DNA from 2 places in the Blastococcus deserti genome. Region 2 is predicted to be linked to the other one. Evidence: riboswitches for the same ligand, from Rfam matches in the RefSeq annotation. Region 2 holds a riboswitch; the other holds the start of a gene.
What was found. Region 2 has a riboswitch for S-adenosylmethionine ahead of thrC (threonine synthase). Riboswitches for the same ligand answer to the same signal wherever they lie in the genome.
Positions count from the first base shown of each region.

Region 1: another riboswitch for S-adenosylmethionine. It lies ahead of ACFSHS_RS14815 (bifunctional o-acetylhomoserine/o-acetylserine sulfhydrylase); the one in region 2 lies ahead of thrC (threonine synthase).

Region 1 covers NZ_JBHUHP010000015.1:20,692-25,898, reverse strand. The annotation lists gene ACFSHS_RS14835 (mechanosensitive ion channel family protein) at 59-964, shown strand; gene ACFSHS_RS14830 (hypothetical protein) at 961-1,443, shown strand; gene ACFSHS_RS14825 (hypothetical protein) at 1,666-2,391, shown strand; gene ACFSHS_RS14820 (hypothetical protein) at 2,506-3,381, opposite strand; SAM riboswitch class IV at 3,610-3,727, shown strand; gene ACFSHS_RS14815 (bifunctional o-acetylhomoserine/o-acetylserine sulfhydrylase) at 3,771-5,063, shown strand; gene metX (homoserine O-acetyltransferase MetX) at 5,082-5,207, shown strand, end outside.
Region 2 covers NZ_JBHUHP010000009.1:228,825-234,031, forward strand. The annotation lists gene ACFSHS_RS09105 (alpha/beta fold hydrolase) at 1-771, shown strand, start outside; gene ACFSHS_RS09110 (ABC transporter permease) at 855-1,721, shown strand; gene ACFSHS_RS09115 (HAD family phosphatase) at 1,833-2,666, opposite strand; SAM riboswitch class I at 2,727-2,843, shown strand; gene thrC (threonine synthase) at 2,856-4,172, shown strand; gene ACFSHS_RS09125 (cold-shock protein) at 4,385-4,585, shown strand; gene groL (chaperonin GroEL) at 4,929-5,207, shown strand, end outside.

The DNA.
Region 1 (5,207 bases), on a different contig from region 2:
ACGGCTGCACCCGAGCCGCCAAGGTGGACCTGATGACCGACCGATCGACAGGAGGGGCATGGACGCACTGATCGAGCTCCGCGACTGGCTCTCCAGCCGGGGCCTCGAGGTCGTGCTGATCATCCTGGGCTCGGTGCTGCTGGCGCGCTTCGTCTCGTGGGTGGGCGGCAAGATCACCACCCGCATCGACGCGCGGGCCACGGGCGGCGACGCCCTCGTCCGGTCCGAGGCCGCGAAGCACCGCCACTCCCTCACCCAGGTGCTCACCTGGGCCGCCGTCGTGCTCATCTACTCGATCGCGGTGTTCTTCGTCCTCGACCGGCTCGGCGTGCCGGTGACCGGCCTGGTCGCGCCCGCGACGGTGCTCGGCGTCGGCCTCGGCTTCGGCGCGCAGCGGATCGTCGGCGACGTCCTGGCCGGCTTCTTCATCATCACCGAGCGGCAGTACGGGTTCGGCGACGTCGTCGCGATCAGCGTCACCGGCGCGGCCGAGGCGGCCACCGGGACCGTCGAGGACGTGACGCTGCGGGTCACCCGCGTGCGCTCCCCCAACGGCGAGGTCGTCACCGTGCCCAACGGGCAGATCGTGAAGGTGGTCAACCTGTCGCGCGACTGGGCGCGTGCGGTGGTCGACGTCCCGATCCCCACCAGTGTGGACGTCAACCGGGCGAACGAGATCCTGCGCGAGGTGGGCCGCGAGGCGTTCCGCGACCCGGCGCTGCGGCCGCTGCTGCTGGACCCGCCCAGCCTCATGGGCGTGGAGAGCCTCGACCTCGACCAGGTCAACGTGCGGATGGTCGCGCGCACGCTGCCGGGCAAGCAGTTCGAGGTGGGCCGTGACCTGCGCGCCCGCGTCGTCCTGGCGTTCCGCCACCAGGGGATGAGCGTGCCGCCGCCGACGACCGAGGCCATGGCCCTGGACGGCACGGCGGGCGACGGCCACGGGCGCGAGGAGGGGCGATGACCGAGCCGGAGCGGTCCACGGGCGAGCAGCCGGTCGTCACCCCCTCGGTGACCACGGCACCGGCCCGCGACGGCTGGCGCTCGCGGATCCCGGCGCACCTGGGCCGGGCCCGCACGTCGACGGTGGTGCTGGGCGTCCTCTTCCTGGCGATCGGGGCGCTGTACCTGAACATCCGCCCCGAGGTGCCGAACACGTCCTCGAGCACCACCGCCGGCACCGGCACCGGCACGGGCACCGTGCAGACGGTGCCCACCACGACGCCCCCGGCTCCCGAGACGACCGCGGAACCGTCACCCACGACGACGACGGCGCCCCGGACGACGAGCACGCCCACCACCAGCACCCGCACCACCACCACCACCGGCGAGCCCACGGGAACGACCACCCCGCCGGAGGAGACCGCCGACACCTCGGTCCCGACCTCCTCCTCCCTCCCGAGCCGGCCTCCCTCCCCGACCGTGGTGAGCCCCTCCGGCTGAGCCGTCGGCAGCGTGGCGTCAGAGCGACGTGGTGACGGCGATGCCGGGGCGCAGGCCCACCTCCGCCAGGGCGGTGGGCGCCCCGTGGAGCGGCAGGTCTCGCGTGACCAGCCGGCGCGGGTCGAGCCGCCCCGCGGCGATGAGCCCCGGATGAGCCCCAGCAGCTCGGGATGGCTCGCACGGGTGCCGGCCTGCCGGGCCACCCTCCCTACGATCGACCGGGTGCCGACCCTCACCGTCGCCGAGCGCTTCTGCGGCCCGCCGGGGACCGCCAACGGCGGATACCTGGGCGGCCGGCTGGCCGCACTGGTCGGCGGGCCCACGGTCAGCGTGCGACTGCGCCGTCCCGTCCCGCTGGAGCGGCCGCTCGAGGTCCGGCCCGGAGACGGCGGCCGGGATCTCCGGAACGGCGCCGAGCTGGTGGACGGCGAGGAGCTGCTGGCCACCGCGGTTCCGGCCGACCTGGACCTCGACGTGCCCGCGCCGCCGTCGCCCGCCGAGGCGGCCGCGGCCCAGGCCGCCCTGCCGCCGCGCGTCGGGCACCCCTATCCGCGCTGCTTCGGCTGCGGGCCCGACCGGGTTCCCGGCGACGCGGTCGCGGTGTTCGTGGGTCCGCTGCCCGACCGGCCGGAGCTCTGGGCGGGGACCTTCCGGCCGACGGCGCAGCTCCCGTCGTCCACCGGCGAGGCCGCACCGGAGACGGTGTGGGCGGCGCTGGACTGCCCGTCGCTGCAGCCGGCCGCACCCGCCCTCACCAGCCCGTGGCTGCTCGGCACGCTGACCGTCCGGCAGGAGCGGCCGGTGGCGGTCGGCGCCGAGCACGTGCTCCTGGCCTGGTCGGTCGGCCGCGGGGGCCGCCGCGCGTTCACGGCGTCGGCGATCGTGGGTCCTGGCGGGGAGGTCTGCGCCCGCGCCCGGGCGGTCTGGTTCGAGATCCTGCCGTCCTGACGCCGCGGGGCCGGTGCGCCGCCTGCGGTTGATCATCGTCTGCGGGACCGCCCACGCGGCGTGTCCTCGCGTGCCGCGTGCCCGGTGACGATGATCAACGCGGCTGGGGTCGGATCAACGCGGTTGGGGTCGCCATCCTCGGCTCGAGAGCGCGCGGCGGGTGCGTTCGACGACGGCGGTCGGCCCGCCGAGGTGCCGCCCGGCGAAGCGGAGCGTGAGCCACCCGTCGGCCGCCATCAACGAGTACCGGTCGATGTCCCGGCCGAACTGCTCCCGCTCGGCGTGCTGGCGCCCTTCGTACTCCAGGGCGATCTTCCACCGCGAGTAGCCGAGATCGGCGTGCGCCACCACCTGCCCCCAGCCATCGGGGATCGGCACCTGCACCTCGGGATCGGGGAGGTCACTGGTGAGGAGCCAGTACCTGAGCCTGCTCTCGGGCGGCGAGCCGGCGCTGCCCGTGAGGTGGGTCGCCCACCGGCGGGCCGGCACCACGCCACGCACCCGCTGCGCACGCGACAGTCGGCGCTGCAGGCGTGCGGCGTCCAGGTGGCCGGACCGCACGAGGGCGTCCCCGAGCGCCAGGAGGTCGGCCGGAGGCACGTGCTGCGCCATGTCGAGGTAGGTCTGCGCTCCGGATGTGACGCGCAGCCCGTCCACGTCGATCACGTCGTCCTCGGCCAGTGCGCGGGCATGGACCCGGATCCCGCCCCGCTGCGGCAGGACCTGCCGGGGCGTGAGGACCACGTGCACGTCCTGCGACGCCGGACCGGCCCCGAGCAGGGCGGTCGCCGTGTGCAGGCCGAAGGCGGCGTCGTCGGGCAGGACTCCCGCCCACGCCCGACAACGCATCCGCAGGTCCAGGTCCCGGGATCGGGACACGTACAACCCGCGGGCCACCGGGACACCGTCCGCACGGATCTGACCGCGCGTGACGCCGAGCGCGCGTGCCGCCGTCCAGGTGTACGAATCGCCGAGAGGTATGCCGTCCACGCGGGCAGGCTGGGCGCTCCGACGACCGGCACCCGTGGCGAACGAACATCTGTGGAGGACCCCCGCCCCTGTGGACCCACACCTCCGCTGCGTTGATCATCGCCCGCGCGACCGCCGCTCCGGCGTGTCCGGCTGCGTCGCGTGCACGGTGACGATGATCGACTCGGCGACGGCCCCCGGGGGCCCGTGTTCCACGTGGGACGACGGGTCTGCCTAAGATCGGCCCTGGCTCACGAGAGGCAGCGACAAGCACCTGGCTGGCTGCCCGGCAACCTCTTCTCCGTCTGAGGTGCTCCAGGGGAAGAGCCGGTTCTCGTGGCATCCGCCGCGAGGGCAAGGACGGAGCTCCCGTGCGCCGCGGGCTCTCCGCGAGCGAGAGGAGACGGCGCATGAGCGACCCCCAGAGCTGGAGCTTCGAGACCCGGCAGATCCACGCCGGCACCAGCCCCGACCCGACCACCGGCGCCCGGGCCCTGCCCATCTACGCCACCACCGCGTACCAGTTCCGCGACAGCCAGCACGCCGCCGACCTGTTCGCGCTGGCCGAGATGGGCAACATCTACACGCGGATCATGAACCCGACGCAGGACGCGCTGGAGCAGCGCGTGGCCTCGCTGGAGGGCGGGGTCGCCGCGCTCGCCGTCGCGAGCGGGCAGTCGGCGACGACGCTGGCGATCCTGAACGTCGCCGAGACGGGTGACCACGTGGTCGCCTCCGCCTCGCTCTACGGCGGCACCTACAACCTGCTGCACCACTCGCTGCCCAAGCTGGGGGTGAGCGTCTCCTTCGTCGAGGACCCGGACGACCCGGAGGCGTGGCAGGCGCTGGTGCAGGACAACACCAAGGCCTTCTTCGGGGAGACCATCGGCAACCCCAAGGGCGACATCCTCGACATCGAGGCCGTTGCCGCGGTCGCCCACCGCAACGGCGTCCCGCTGATCGTCGACAACACGATCGCCACGCCGTTCCTCATCCGGCCGTTCGAGTTCGGCGCCGACGTCGTCGTCCACTCCGCCACCAAGTACCTGGGCGGGCACGGCACGGCGATCGCCGGGATCATCGTCGACGGCGGCCGGTTCGACTGGACCGGCGGGAAGTTCCCCGGCTTCACCACCCCCGACCCGACCTACCACGGCGTCGTCTACGCCGACCTCGGCGCACCGGCCTACGCGCTGAAGGCCCGCGTCCAGCTGCTGCGCGACCTGGGCCCGGCGATCTCGCCGTTCAACGCGTTCCTCGTCGTCCAGGGCATCGAGACCCTGTCGCTGCGCATGGAGCGTCACGTGGCCAACGCCCTCCGGGTGGCCGAGTTCCTCGAGGCGCACGACGAGGTGGACCGGGTCAACTACCCCGTCCTGGAGTCCTCGCCCTGGCACGCGGCGCAGCAGAAGTACGCCCCCAAGGGTGCGGGCGCGGTGCTGACCTTCGAGTTGCACGGCGGTCGGGAGGCCGGGCAGAGGTTCGTCGAGGCCCTGGAGCTGCACAGCCACGTGGCCAACATCGGCGACGTCCGCAGCCTGGTCATCCACCCCGCCTCGACGACGCACTCGCAGCTCACCGCCGAGGAGCAGCTGACCACCGGCGTCACGCCCGGCCTGGTGCGCCTGGCCGTCGGCCTGGAGGGCATCGAGGACATCCTCGCCGACCTCGAGGCCGGCTTCCGGGCCGCCAAGTCCGCCTAGTCGCAGGGAACGCCTGACGTGGGCGGGTGGGTCGAGGGGGATCCGGTCGGTGACCGGCTCTTCCTCGACCTGCCCGGGCCCTTCCACCCCGAGCGGGGCGGCGTCCTGCCGTCGGTGCGCGTGGCCTACGAGACGTGGGGGACG
Region 2 (5,207 bases):
TCCCTGCGCATGCTCATGGGTCTGATCCGCCCCACCGAGGGGCGGATCAGCATCTTCGGCCACGCGGCGGGCCCCGGCGCCCCGGTGTTGTCCCGGCTGGGCTCGTTCGTCGAGGGCACCGGGCTGCAGCCGCACCTGTCGGGCCGGGACAACCTGCGGCTGTACTGGGCGGCGACCGGCCGGCCGGCCGAGGACGCGCACATGGCGGAGGCGATCGAGGTCGCCGGCCTCGGGACCGCCATCGACCGACCGGTGCGCCGCTACAGCCAGGGCATGCGGCAGCGGGTGGCGATCGCCCAGGCGATGCTCGGCCTGCCCGACCTGCTGGTGCTCGACGAGCCGACCAACGGGCTGGACCCGCCGCAGATCCACGCGATGCGGGAGGTCCTGCGGTCCTACGCCGCCACCGGCCGAACGGTCATCGTCTCCAGCCACCTGCTGAGCGAGATCGAGCAGACCTGCAGCCACGTGGTGGTGATGGCCAAGGGCCAGAAGATCGCGCAGGGCACCGTCGAGGAGATCGTCGGCGCCGGTGGTGCGGTGTCGATCGGGCTGGTGGACGACGCCGAGGCCGACCGGGCGATCGAGGTCCTGGAGGGGCTGCCCGGGGTGAGCGTCGAGCGCACCGACGAGGGCCTGGTCGCCGAGCTCGACGGCACCAGCCGTGCCCGGGCCCTGCAGGCGCTCGTCGAGGCGGGCATCGAGGTCGACCAGTTCACGCCGCGCCGCCGGCTCGAGGACGCCTTCCTGGCGCTGGTGGGGGAGTCATGACGGTCATCCGCGAGAACGACGGCCGAGGGAGCATCGCAGGGAGCGCCGGCGACCGAGGGGCGGATCGAGGCCGGAGTCGAGTCATGGCACAGCACGTGCAGCCCACCGGGGCGGTCGCCGGTTACCGGCCCGAGCGCACGCTGCGGCTGTCGGTGGAGCTCCGCCGGCAGTTCAAGCGGCGGCGCACCATCGGGGTCTTCGCGCTGATGATGGCGCTCCCGCTGGTCCTGATCGCCGCGCTCCAGCTCGGCGGCAGCGAGGAGGCGGCGGAGAACGCGCGGGTCAACCTGGTCGACGTCGCAACCTCCAGCGGGCTCAACTTCACGCTGTTCGTGCTGTTCGCGACGACCGGCTTCTTCCTCGTCGTCGTCTTCGCGCTGTGCTTCGGGGACTCCGTGGCCAGCGAGGCCCAGTGGGGCTCACTGCGCTACACGCTGGCCACCCCGGTCCCGCGGATGCGGCTGCTCCGGCAGAAGTGGCTGGCCGCGCTCGTGCAGTCGGTCGGCGCGATGCTGACGCTGGCGACGGTGGCCATCGTGGCCGGCGGCATCGCCTTCGGGTTCGAGGACATCCAGACCCCGGTCGGCGTCACGCTGGACCAGGGGGACGGCATGGTGCGGCTGGCCGGGATGCTCGGCTACCTGGCCGTCCACCTGCTCGTCGTCGGCACGCTGGCCTTCTGGTTCTCGACGATCACCGACGCGCCGCTGGCCGCCGTCGGTGGCGCGGTCTTCACGATGTTCGTGTTCGCGATCCTCGACCAGGTCGAGCAGCTGGGGTCGATCCGCGACTGGTTCCCGACGGCCGAGGAGTACGCCTGGACCGACCTGCTCCAGACGCCGGTCGACTCCGGCGACATGTTCCGCGGGGTCATCCAGTCGCTGGTGTACGCGGCGGTCTTCACCGCACTGGCCTTCCGCCACTTCGCCCGCCGTGACGTCACCAGCTGAAAGCGGACCCCGTCCTCCCCACCCTCCACGCGCACTCCTGCGCCGTTCCACCCACTGCTGCGGCGGTGCAGCACCGCGGGAGAGGGTGGGCCGCCGCAAGAGCCGGGACGACTACAGACTGGCGCGGACGGCCTGGGCCCAGCCCTCGCCCATCGGGGCCGCGGTCACCGACACGTTGGGGACGGCGCCGAGGAGCTCGGCCATGCCGTCCACGGCCGCGCCGTTCGCGGTGATCCACAGCCGCTCGACGGCCGGGGCCATGTCGAGATCGCTGACGCTGTCGCCGATGGCGACGGCGTCGCCCGGGTCGATGCCCCGGCGCCGGAGGTCCCAGGCGATCGACAGGCCCTTGGAGATGCCCCGTGGCATCAGGTGGTAGATCCGCGGGGGGCCGTCGGCCGGGTCGAGGGTCGTGCCGGTCGACGCGCGCAGCGGAGCGGGGAAGGCGCCGTTGTCCTTGAGCGTCAGCCAGCCCGCGCCCCGCTCGGCCAGCCAGGCGTCGACGGCGAGCGGGTCCACCCGGCCCCGGAGCAGCGCGTCGGTGGTGTGCGTGGCGTGCCAGGGCGCGTGCCACTCCAGCCGGCCCGGGTGCTCGGCGATCAGCCGCTCGACCACGCCGAGCTCCGCCATGACGTCCATGGGCGGTCGGTCGCCGTACTCGGCGGGGAGGTCACCGGTGAGCCGGTGGGTGCTGCGACCGCCGTCCCAGGCGATCGTGGCGCCCAGTTCGGCGATGGCGCCGTCCGCGGCGAAGATCCTCGCCGCCTCGACGACCTGCTCGAACGTCCGTCCGCTGACCAGCACCAACGGGATGCCCGCGCGGTGCAGGGCCAGCAGGGCGGCGGCCGGGTCCGCCGTGAGCTCACGGCCGGCGGTGTGCCAGAACGAGCCGCGCGGGCCCACCATCGTGCCGTCCAGGTCGGTGTAGACGATGCGGGCGGTCACACCTCACATCCTGACCGTCCGCGGAAGGGCGGCAGGGACTGGGTACAGTGCGAGGCGTTCCACTCATCCAGAGGGGCAGAGGGACACGGCCCGATGAAGCCCCGGCAACCGCCGCACAGCGGAAGGTGCCAATTCCGTCCCGCACGGCTCGACGGCCCGGTGCGGGGAAGATGAGGAGGTAGTCGTCGCATGACCATGACCGCTCCCGGTTCGATCCAGGCGGACTCGTCCGGTGGTCTCCCCACCCACCCGGGCCCCGTTCCCCCCTGTCCCGCCCGCGGCCTGGTGTGCCGCAACTGCGGAGCCACCTTCGGCCTCATCGCCGAGCACGCCTGCGCCGAGTGCTTCGGCCCGCTGGAGGTCGACTACGACTACGACCTGCTGAAGGCGGTCACCCGCGAGCAGATCGAGGCCGGTCCGCAGAACATCTGGCGCTACGTGGCACTGCTGCCCGTCGGCCAGGACCCGGCCGACCGGGTGTCCCTCGACCCGGGTCTGACGCCGCTGGTGCGCGCCGACCGGCTGGCCGAGGAGCTGGGCATCACCGGCGGGCTGTGGGTGAAGGACGACTCGGCCAACCCGACGCACTCCTTCAAGGACCGCGTGGTCAGCCTGGCCGCCACCGCGGCCAAGCGACTGGGGTACCGCAAGATCGCGGCCGCCTCGACCGGCAACCTCGCCAACTCGGTGGCTGCGCACGCCGCCCGCGTGGGCATCCCGTCGTTCGTGTTCATCCCCAGCGACCTCGAGCCGGGCAAGGTCGTGCAGTCGGCGGTCTACGGCCAGACGCTCGTCGCCGTCGACGGCTCCTACGACGACGTCAACCGGCTGACCAGCGAGCTGGCCGAGACCGACGAGTTCGAGGACACCGCCTTCGTCAACCAGAACGTGCGGCCCTACTACGCCGAGGGCTCGAAGACGATGGGGTACGAGATCGCCGAGCAGCTCGGCTGGCGCATCCCGGCCCAGGTGGTCATCCCCATGGCGTCCGGCTCGCTGCTCACCAAGGTGGACAAGGCGTTCCGTGAGCTCACCGCGGCGGGGATCGTCGAGGCCACCGAGTGGACCATCTTCGGCGCGCAGTCGGCCGGGTGCGACCCGATCGCGACGGCGTTCGAGCAGGGCTGGGACGTCGTCAGGCCGGTCAAGCCCTCCGGGATCGCCAAGTCGCTCAACATCGGCAACCCCGCCGACGGCCCGTACGCCCTGGACGCCATCCGCCGCACCGGCGGCTCGGTCGGCCGGGTGGGCGACGACGAGATCGTGCAGGGCATCCGCGACCTCGCCCGCACCACCGGCGTCTTCGCCGAGACCGCGGGCGGCGTGACGGTCGCGGTGCTGCGCCAGCTGGTCGCCGACGGCCGCCTGGACCCGGCCAAGGAAACCGTCGTCCTCAACACCGGCGAGGGCCTCAAGACGCTGGACCCGCTGGAGCCGGTGGTCGGCCCCACCCACCGGGTGGAGCCGTCCCTGAGGTCCGTCCGGGCGGCCGGCCTCATCGGCTGAGGCCAGGCTGGGCTCAGCCGTCCCGGACCAGTGGCGACGATCGTTGCCCGAACCGGGTGTTTCTCCTGCGTGGATGCACTACAACCTCGGCTTTCCTCATGTACCGTCTCGCGCGGTTCGAGTTCCACGTTCGTGTTCGACGGGCGGAAGAGCTAGACCCGGTTCCCCCGATTCAGAGGGCGCCGTCCGCACGCACGAACGTGGGAGCACACGTGGCACAGGGCACCGTGAAGTGGTTCAACGCCGAGAAGGGCTTCGGCTTCATCGCCGTCGACGGCGGCCAGGACGTCTTCGTCCACTACTCGGCCATCCAGATGGACGGGTACAAGAGCCTCGAGGAGGGCCAGCGGGTCACCTTCGAGGTCGTCCAGGGCGCCAAGGGCCCGCAGGCCGACCAGGTCACCGCGGCCTGAACCCAGGCACTCGCCGAGGCCCGGTCCCCGTTCGGGGGCCGGGCCTCGCTGTGTCTCGAGCCGATGGTGGGCAGCGATGCGCACTTCCCACGCGAGAACCTGCTCGTCCGCGCACCCCGTCGGGGGACAGGAACCCCCGGAACAGCCGCGCAGCACCCCCTTCTTGCACTCGCCAGGGTCGAGTGCCAGACTCGTTTCTGGCACTCGGACCACCCGAGTGCCAAATCAGGTCGGTCGGTGAGGCACCGGCGTGTGGGCGCAAGGGAGTCCACGTCGCTGGTGTCGTCCGTCGCGGGCGCCGCACCCGACCGTGCTGCGTTCAACGCATGGAGGACATCGCCACATGGCCAAGATGATCGCCTTCGAGGAAGAGGCGCGCCGCGGCCTCGAGCGGGGCATGAACACCCTCGCCGACGCCGTCAAGGTGACCCTCGGCCCCAAGGGCCGCAACGTCGTCCTGGAGAAGAAGTGGGGCGCCCCCACGATCACCAACGACGGCGTGAGCATCGCCAAGGAGATCGAGCTCGAGGACCCGTGGGAGAAGATCGGGGCCGAGCTGGTCAAGGAGGTCGCGAAGAAGACCGACGACGTCGCGGGTGACGGCACCACCACCGCCACCGTG